DNA from 2 places in the Lysobacter sp. P5_C4 genome. Region 2 is predicted to be linked to the other one. Evidence: predicted binding sites of a transcription regulator. Region 2 holds the regulator's gene; the other holds the start of a gene.

Region 1 (3,402 bases), on a different contig from region 2:
GCCTGCTCCGAAGCGAGCCCACCCCGGTGCCCGGCCGGCGCAATGCCGGCCGGGGATACGACGGTTACAGCGTGTAGTACATCTGATACTCGAGCGGATGCGTCGCACCGCGGAAGCGGGTGACTTCCTGCATCTTCAGCGTGATGTAGCCGTCGATGAAGTCGTCGGTGAACACGCCGCCGGCCTTGAGGAAGTCGCGGTCCTTGTCGAGCGCATCGAGCGCCTGGTCCAGCGAATGGCAGACGGTGGGGATGTTCTTCTCTTCTTCCGGCGGCAGGTCGTACAGGTCCTTGTCGCTCGGCGCGCCCGGATCGATCTGGTTCTTGATGCCGTCCAGGCCCGCCATCATCAGCGCGGCGAAGATCAGGTAACCGGAGTTCATCGGATCGGGGAAGCGGATCTCGATGCGGCGCGCCTTCGGGTTCGCCACGTACGGGATGCGGCACGAGGCCGAACGATTGCGCGCCGAGTAGGCGAGCATCACCGGCGCTTCGTAACCCGGCACCAGGCGCTTGTAGGAGTTGGTCGTCGAGTTGGCGAACGCATTGATCGCGCGCGCGTGCTTGAAGATGCCGCCGATGTACCACAGCGCCATCTGCGACAGGCCGCCGTAACCGTCGCCCGAGAACAGGTTCACGCCGCCCTTGGCGAGTGACTGGTGCACGTGCATGCCGCTGCCGTTGTCGCCGACGATCGGCTTGGGCATGAAGGTGACGGTCTTGCCGTTGCGGTGCGCGACGTTCTTGATGACGTACTTCATCGTCAGCAGTTCGTCGGCCTTCTTCACCAGCGAGTTGAACTTGGTGCCGATCTCGCACTGGCCCGCGTTCGCCACTTCGTGGTGGTGCACTTCCACTTCCATGCCGACCTGTTCGAGCGTCTTGCACATCTCGGCGCGCAGGTCATGCAGCGAGTCGAGCGGCGCGACGGGGAAGTAGCCGCCCTTCACCATCGGGCGGTAACCGGTGTTGCCGCCTTCGTATTCGCGTCCCGAGTTCCAGGCGGCTTCTTCCGAGTCGATGTGGAAGAAGGTGTGGCCCATGTCGTTCGCGTAACGGACGCTGTCGAAGATGAAGAATTCCGGCTCGGGGCCGAAGAAGGCCTGGTCGGCGATGCCGCTGGACTTGAGGAAGGCTTCGGCGCGCTTGGCGACGCCGCGCGGATCGCGGCCGTAGGCCTGCATCGTCGCCGGGTCGAGGATGTCGCACGTCAGCACGAGCGTCGGGTCGGCGGTGAAGGGGTCGAGGAATGCGGTGGTCGAATCGGGCAGCAGCACCATGTCCGATTCGTTGATGCCCTTCCAGCCGGAGATCGACGAGCCGTCGAACATCTTGCCGTCCTCGAACAGCGAGGCGTCGACGATCGACTTCGGGAACGTCACGTGGTGTTGCACACCGCGCATGTCGCAGAAGCGCAGGTCGACGAATTCGACCTTGTGGTCCTTGATGAGCTTTTCGACGTGTTCGAGGGACATGGCGGTTTCCTGGGGACGGGGTGCATGGCCGGCGCGCTGCCGGGACCTCCTAGGGAGAGCAAGGGGCGTGCCAAGGTCTGTGGATCTGCAACCTGTTGAATTTGCGCAGGTTCCTGCTGATCGCACGGAATGCGTGCCCTCGAATGGTGCAGCTTCGTCCACCTCTTGCACCAAGACCACGCGAAAGCGGCCGTGACGCCGCGCCGCACGCACGATGCCCTACGATGCGCCCTCCCGCCCCCGCCGACCCGACGACGCCTTCCCCATGACCGACTTCCTCGCCGCGCTGCTGCTCGGCATCATCGAAGGCATCACCGAGTTCCTCCCGATTTCCTCGACCGGCCACCTGCTCATCGCCGAGCGCTGGCTGGGCCACCGCAGCGACCTGTTCAACATCGCGATCCAGGCCGGCGCGATCCTCGCCGTGGTGCTGATCTATCGCGAGCGGCTGTGGCAACTCGCCGACAGCTTCCTGCATCCGGGCAAGGCGCAACTCGTGCACGGGCAGCCACCGCGCGATTACGCGATCAAGCTCGCCGTGGCATTCCTGGTGACGGCCGTGCTCGGCATCGTGGTCAAGAAGCTCGGATTCGAATTGCCGGAAGAGGTCGCGCCGGTCGCGTGGGCGCTGGTCATCGGCGCGGTGTGGATGGTCGTCGCCGAACAGTTGGCAGCCAGGCGCGCGCAGAAGCTCGGCGAAATCGCCACGATTACCTGGACGGTGGCGATCCTCGTCGGTGTCGCGCAGGTCGTCGCCGGCGTGTTCCCGGGCACGTCGCGTTCGGCTGCAACCATTTTCGTCGCGCTGCTCTTCGGCACGACGAATCGCAAGGCGGCGACCGAGTTCGCCTTCCTGGTCGGCATCCCGACGATGTTCGCGGCCACGGGCTACGAATTGCTCGACGTCGCGAAGTCCGGCGGCCTGGCCGGCGAAGACTGGGGTTCGCTCGCGGTGGCGTTCGTCGCCTCCGCGCTGACTGCCTTCGCCGCAGTGAAGTGGTTGCTGCGCTACATCCAGACGCACACGTTCACGGTGTTCGCGGTCTATCGCTTCATCGTCGGTGTCGCGTTGCTGTTGCTGGTGCCCGCACGCTGATCGCTCAGAGCGTGCGCGTCTGCCCGCCGTCGACGTCGACGATCGCGCCCTGCATGTAACTGGCGGCATCCGAGGCGAGGAACGCGACGACCGCCGCGATTTCCTGCGGTGTACCGAAGCGCGCGACGCGCAGCTCACGCGCGAGTTCCTTCGACGCCGCCTCGGGTGCGATGCCGCGTTCTGCCGCGAGGCGATCGATGCGCACCTGCGTGCGCTCGGTGGCGATGCTGCTCGGGTTGATCGCGTTGACACGCACGCCATCGCGCACGCCGCGGTCGGCCAGCGCCTTGGTCAGGTTGAGCAGGGCCGCGTTGACGCTGCCGCCGATCGTGAATTCCGCGTTGCCCGTGCGCCCGCCGATGCCGGCGATGTTCACGATGCAGCCGCGCGATGCGACCAGATGCGGCCACGCCGCGCGACACAGGCGCACCGCGCCGAAGAACTTCAGCGCGAAGCCGTCGGCCCACGCCGCGTCGTCGAATGCGAGGAAGTCGCCGCGTGGCGTCGCGCCTGCGTTGTTGACGATCAGGTCGATGCGGCCGAAGCGCGCGAGGGCCGCGTCGACCAGTGCCGTTGCCGCGTCCGGTTGCGAAAGATCGCAAGCATGCGGGAGCCCGGGCACGGGCAGCGCGTCGACAAGGGCCGCCAGCGCTTCGTGCGAACGCGCGGCAGCGACGATGCCGTATCCGGCTTCGGCCAGCGCCAGCGCAATGGCCGCACCGATGCCGCGGCTCGCGCCGGTGACCACCGCGACGCGCGCACTCACCCGGCGTCGACCTTCGGGTTCAACGAATACGTGCCGTAGATCGCCGCTTCGGTGATCTCGTGCGGT
Region 2 (3,402 bases):
GGTAGCCGGCGAGCGACGGCCGGCGTGCGACGGTCTCCACCGATTCCAGCACGCGCGTGGCGCCGGATTGACCGGCGACCCATCGCAAGCCCAGGCGTTGCTGGTGCAGGTCGAACAATTCCTGCGCCGCGATCCGTTGCGTCATGGGGTGCGCACCGCTTCGTCGGGCGCGTAGGCCGGGTCCAGGAGCACGGTGCGCATGACCGATGCATCGGGAGCGGCGCGCAGGGCGTCGCGGAACCGCGCGTCGGCGAACTGCTCGGCGATCTGCGCGAGCAGTTGCAGGTGTTCCTGGGTGAAATGTTCCGGCACGGCCATCGCGAACACCAGGTCGACCGGTTCGCCATCGCTTGCGCCGAAATCGATCGGCGTGCGCAGGCGCAGGAACGCGGCGCGCGCGTGGTCGAAGGCGTTGGTGCGGCCGTGCGGAATGGCGATGCCGTGCCCGATCGCCGTGCTGCCCAGGCGTTCGCGTTTGCGCAGGCTCTCGGCGATCGCCTGTGTGCCCGCCGGCGAGGCGTCGGAGAGCAGGGCGGCGGCGGCGTCGAGCACGCCGTCGCGGTCCCCGGCTTCCCTGAGCAGGACGATGCGGTCGGCAGTGAGCAGCGACTGGAACGGCATCGCCTGCGGATCAGCCGCTGGCCGCGGCGTCCCCGCCGCGATGGGAGTCGATGATCTTTTCCTTGTGCTTCATCAACAGGCGATCGAGCTTGTCGGCGAGCAGGTCGATCGCGGCGTACATGTTCTGGGCGGAGGCATCGGCGTGCAGCGTGCGACCGGCGATATTCACGTTGGCCTCGGCGCAGTGGTCGGTGCGCTCCAGGCGGAGTTGGGTGCGGACATCGATGGGCTGGTCGAAGTGTCGGGACAGTCGTGAAAGCTTGGATTCGACGTACTCGCGCAGGGCAGGCGTGACTTCCAACTGCTGGCCGTAGGTGTCGATGCGCATCGCGGACCTCCTTTGCTCACTTCGGAAAGACAGGATACGCCCGGCGGCCGTGAGGGGAAGTAGGCGGCCGTGGGGCTGGGGTTCAACCGATTCGCAGGCGGTCCTGCGACGAGGGAATGCTCATGGCTTCCCGGTACTTGGCGACCGTTCGCCGCGCGACGGGCACGCCGGAGGCCTTCAGGGATTCGGCCAGGCGGGCGTCGGACAGTGGCTTGCGCGGGTCCTCGGCCTCGACCAGGCGTCGGATCATCGCCTGGATGGCGGTACTGGAGGCTTCACCGCCCGAACCGGTCTCGATGCCCGAGGCGAAGAACGCGCGCAGCGGAATCGTGCCGCGCGGCGTGCGCACGAACTTGCGCGCGATCGCGCGGGAAATCGTCGATTCGTGCAGGCCCACTTCGGCGGCGACTTCGCGCAGCGTGAGCGGGCGCAAAGCCTGGTCGCCGAATTCCAGGAACGCCGATTGCTGCCGCAACAGGCAGCGCATCACCTTGAGCAGCGTATCGCCGCGCGCTTCGAGCGACTTGAGCAACCAGCGCGCTTCCTGCAGGCGCCCGCGCAGGTAGAGCGCATCGTTTTCGCTGGCCGAACGGATCATGCGTTCGTAGCCGCGATGGATCGCGATGCGCGGCCGCGCACCCGCGGCGAGCGCGACGCGCCACTGGCCCTGCTGGCGCCACACCACGCAATCGGGCGTGACGTAGGTATCCGCGGACAAGCCGCCCATCTGCGCGCCGGGGCGCGGTTCGAGCGAGCGCAGCAGATGCACGGCGGCTTCGATGTCGGCGTGCGGGCGATGCAACTCGTTGGCCAGGCCCGCCACGCCGATGCGGGGCAGGCGTTCGAGCGGGCCGTCGGCCATCTTCTTCGCCAGTTCGCGCCCCGGTGTTTCTTCGGGTAACAGCGCGAGCTGGATCAGCAGGCATTCGTTGAGCGAACGCGCGCCGACGCCCGGCGGATCGAAGCGCTGCACCTGGTGCAGCACGGTGAGGATCTCGTTTTGGTGCGCCGTCACCTCGGGCAGCAAGCTCTCGGCGATCGCTTCGAGGGTTTCGCGCAGGTAACCGTCGTCGTCGATCGCCTCGATGATCGCCACGCCGATCATGCGATCGCGCTGCGACAGATGACTCAGGTGCAATTGCCACAACAAGTGGTCGTGCAACGTTTCGACTTCGGCCACTTGTTCGGCGAGCGGTTCCTCGCTGTCGGCCGGGCCGATGCGTTCGTACCAGGGTTCGTCGCCGTCCCACGCCGAGGCGTCGGCCGGTGGTGCGTCGTCGTGGTCGGCGCCGTTGCCGTTGGTGTGTCCATCGCCCGGAAGGGGGTCGAGCTGCGCCGGTTCTTCCCAGTCCAGCAACGGGTTGCTCTCCACCGCGCTGGCGATCTCGATCTCGAGTTCGGCGGTCGACAGCTGTAACAAACGAATGGCCTGACGCAACTGCGGCGTCATGACCAAATGTTGTCCCAGCGATGTCTGGAGGCGGGGCTTCATGTCGAGTCCAACGGCGCCGATGGGTTCCGACGGCCGGACGCGACGGACCTACAGGCGGAAAGCTTCGCCGAGGTACACGCGGCGGACGTCGGGGTTCGCCAGCAGCGCGTCCGGCGCCCCCTGCGCGAGCACGCTGCCTTCGTTGAGAATATACGCACGGTCGCAGATGCCCAAGGTCTCGCGCACGTTGTGATCCGTGATGAGCACCCCGATCCCGCGCGATTTCAGGTGGCGAACGATGCGCTGGATCTCGCCGACGGAGATCGGGTCGACGCCGGCGAAGGGTTCGTCGAGCAACATCAGGCGCGGCTTGGCGGCCAGCGCGCGGGCGATTTCGACGCGGCGGCGCTCGCCGCCGGACAGGCTGGCGCCCATCTGGCCCGCGACATGGCCGATCTGGAGTTCGTCCATCAGCGACTCGAGCTCGCGCTCGCGCGCGTTGTCGTCGAGGTCCTCACGCAGTTCAAGCACCAGGCGGATGTTGTCGGCGACCGACAGCTTGCGGAACACCGAGGGTTCCTGCGGCAGGTAGCCGACGCCCAGGCGCGCGCGGGTGTACATCGGATCGCCGGTGATATCGCGGCCATCGAGCACGATCTGCCCGGCGTCGGCCGGCACCAGGCCGACGATCATGTAGAAACAGGTGGTCTTGCCGGCGCCGTTGGGCCCGAGCAAGCCGACGACTTCGCCGGCGTCGAGCGTCAGCCCGAAATCACGGACGACCGCGCGCGTGCGATAGGACTTGCGCAGCCCTTGCGCGACCAGCATCAGCGACTGCCCTGCTGCGCGCCCTTCGGGACGAACTGCATTTTCACGCGGCCCTTGCCTTCACCGGTGCCCTGCACCTGGCCGGATTTCATGTTGTACGCAATGCGCCCACCGGAGATGTTGCCGCGGCCCGGCTGGTCGATCAGCGCATCGCCGGTGAAGACGACGGTGTCGGTCGCCATGTCGTAGTCGA

What was found. The regulator sigma-54, encoded in region 2, starts transcription at its own class of promoters, with help from an activator protein. The targets are predictions, from matches to a motif close to TGGCACGNGCNTTGC.
Region 1: a site for sigma-54 is predicted at 1,533-1,547, ahead of glnA (type I glutamate--ammonia ligase). Genes of this name have one in related genera too.

Annotation. Positions count from the first base shown of each region.
Region 1 covers NZ_JBFULX010000002.1:64,259-67,660, forward strand. The annotation lists partial or broken gene ACXJJ8_RS04790 (ammonium transporter) at 1-43, opposite strand, end outside; gene glnA (type I glutamate--ammonia ligase) at 65-1,474, opposite strand; gene ACXJJ8_RS04800 (undecaprenyl-diphosphate phosphatase) at 1,740-2,570, shown strand; gene ACXJJ8_RS04805 (SDR family oxidoreductase) at 2,575-3,336, opposite strand; gene ACXJJ8_RS04810 (YbhB/YbcL family Raf kinase inhibitor-like protein) at 3,333-3,402, opposite strand, start outside.
Region 2 covers NZ_JBFULX010000004.1:119,054-122,455, reverse strand. The annotation lists gene hprK (HPr(Ser) kinase/phosphatase) at 1-145, opposite strand, end outside; gene ACXJJ8_RS10910 (PTS sugar transporter subunit IIA) at 142-621, opposite strand; gene hpf (ribosome hibernation-promoting factor, HPF/YfiA family) at 632-949, opposite strand; gene ACXJJ8_RS10900 (RNA polymerase factor sigma-54) at 1,032-2,441, opposite strand; gene lptB (LPS export ABC transporter ATP-binding protein) at 2,490-3,209, opposite strand; gene lptA (lipopolysaccharide transport periplasmic protein LptA) at 3,209-3,402, opposite strand, start outside.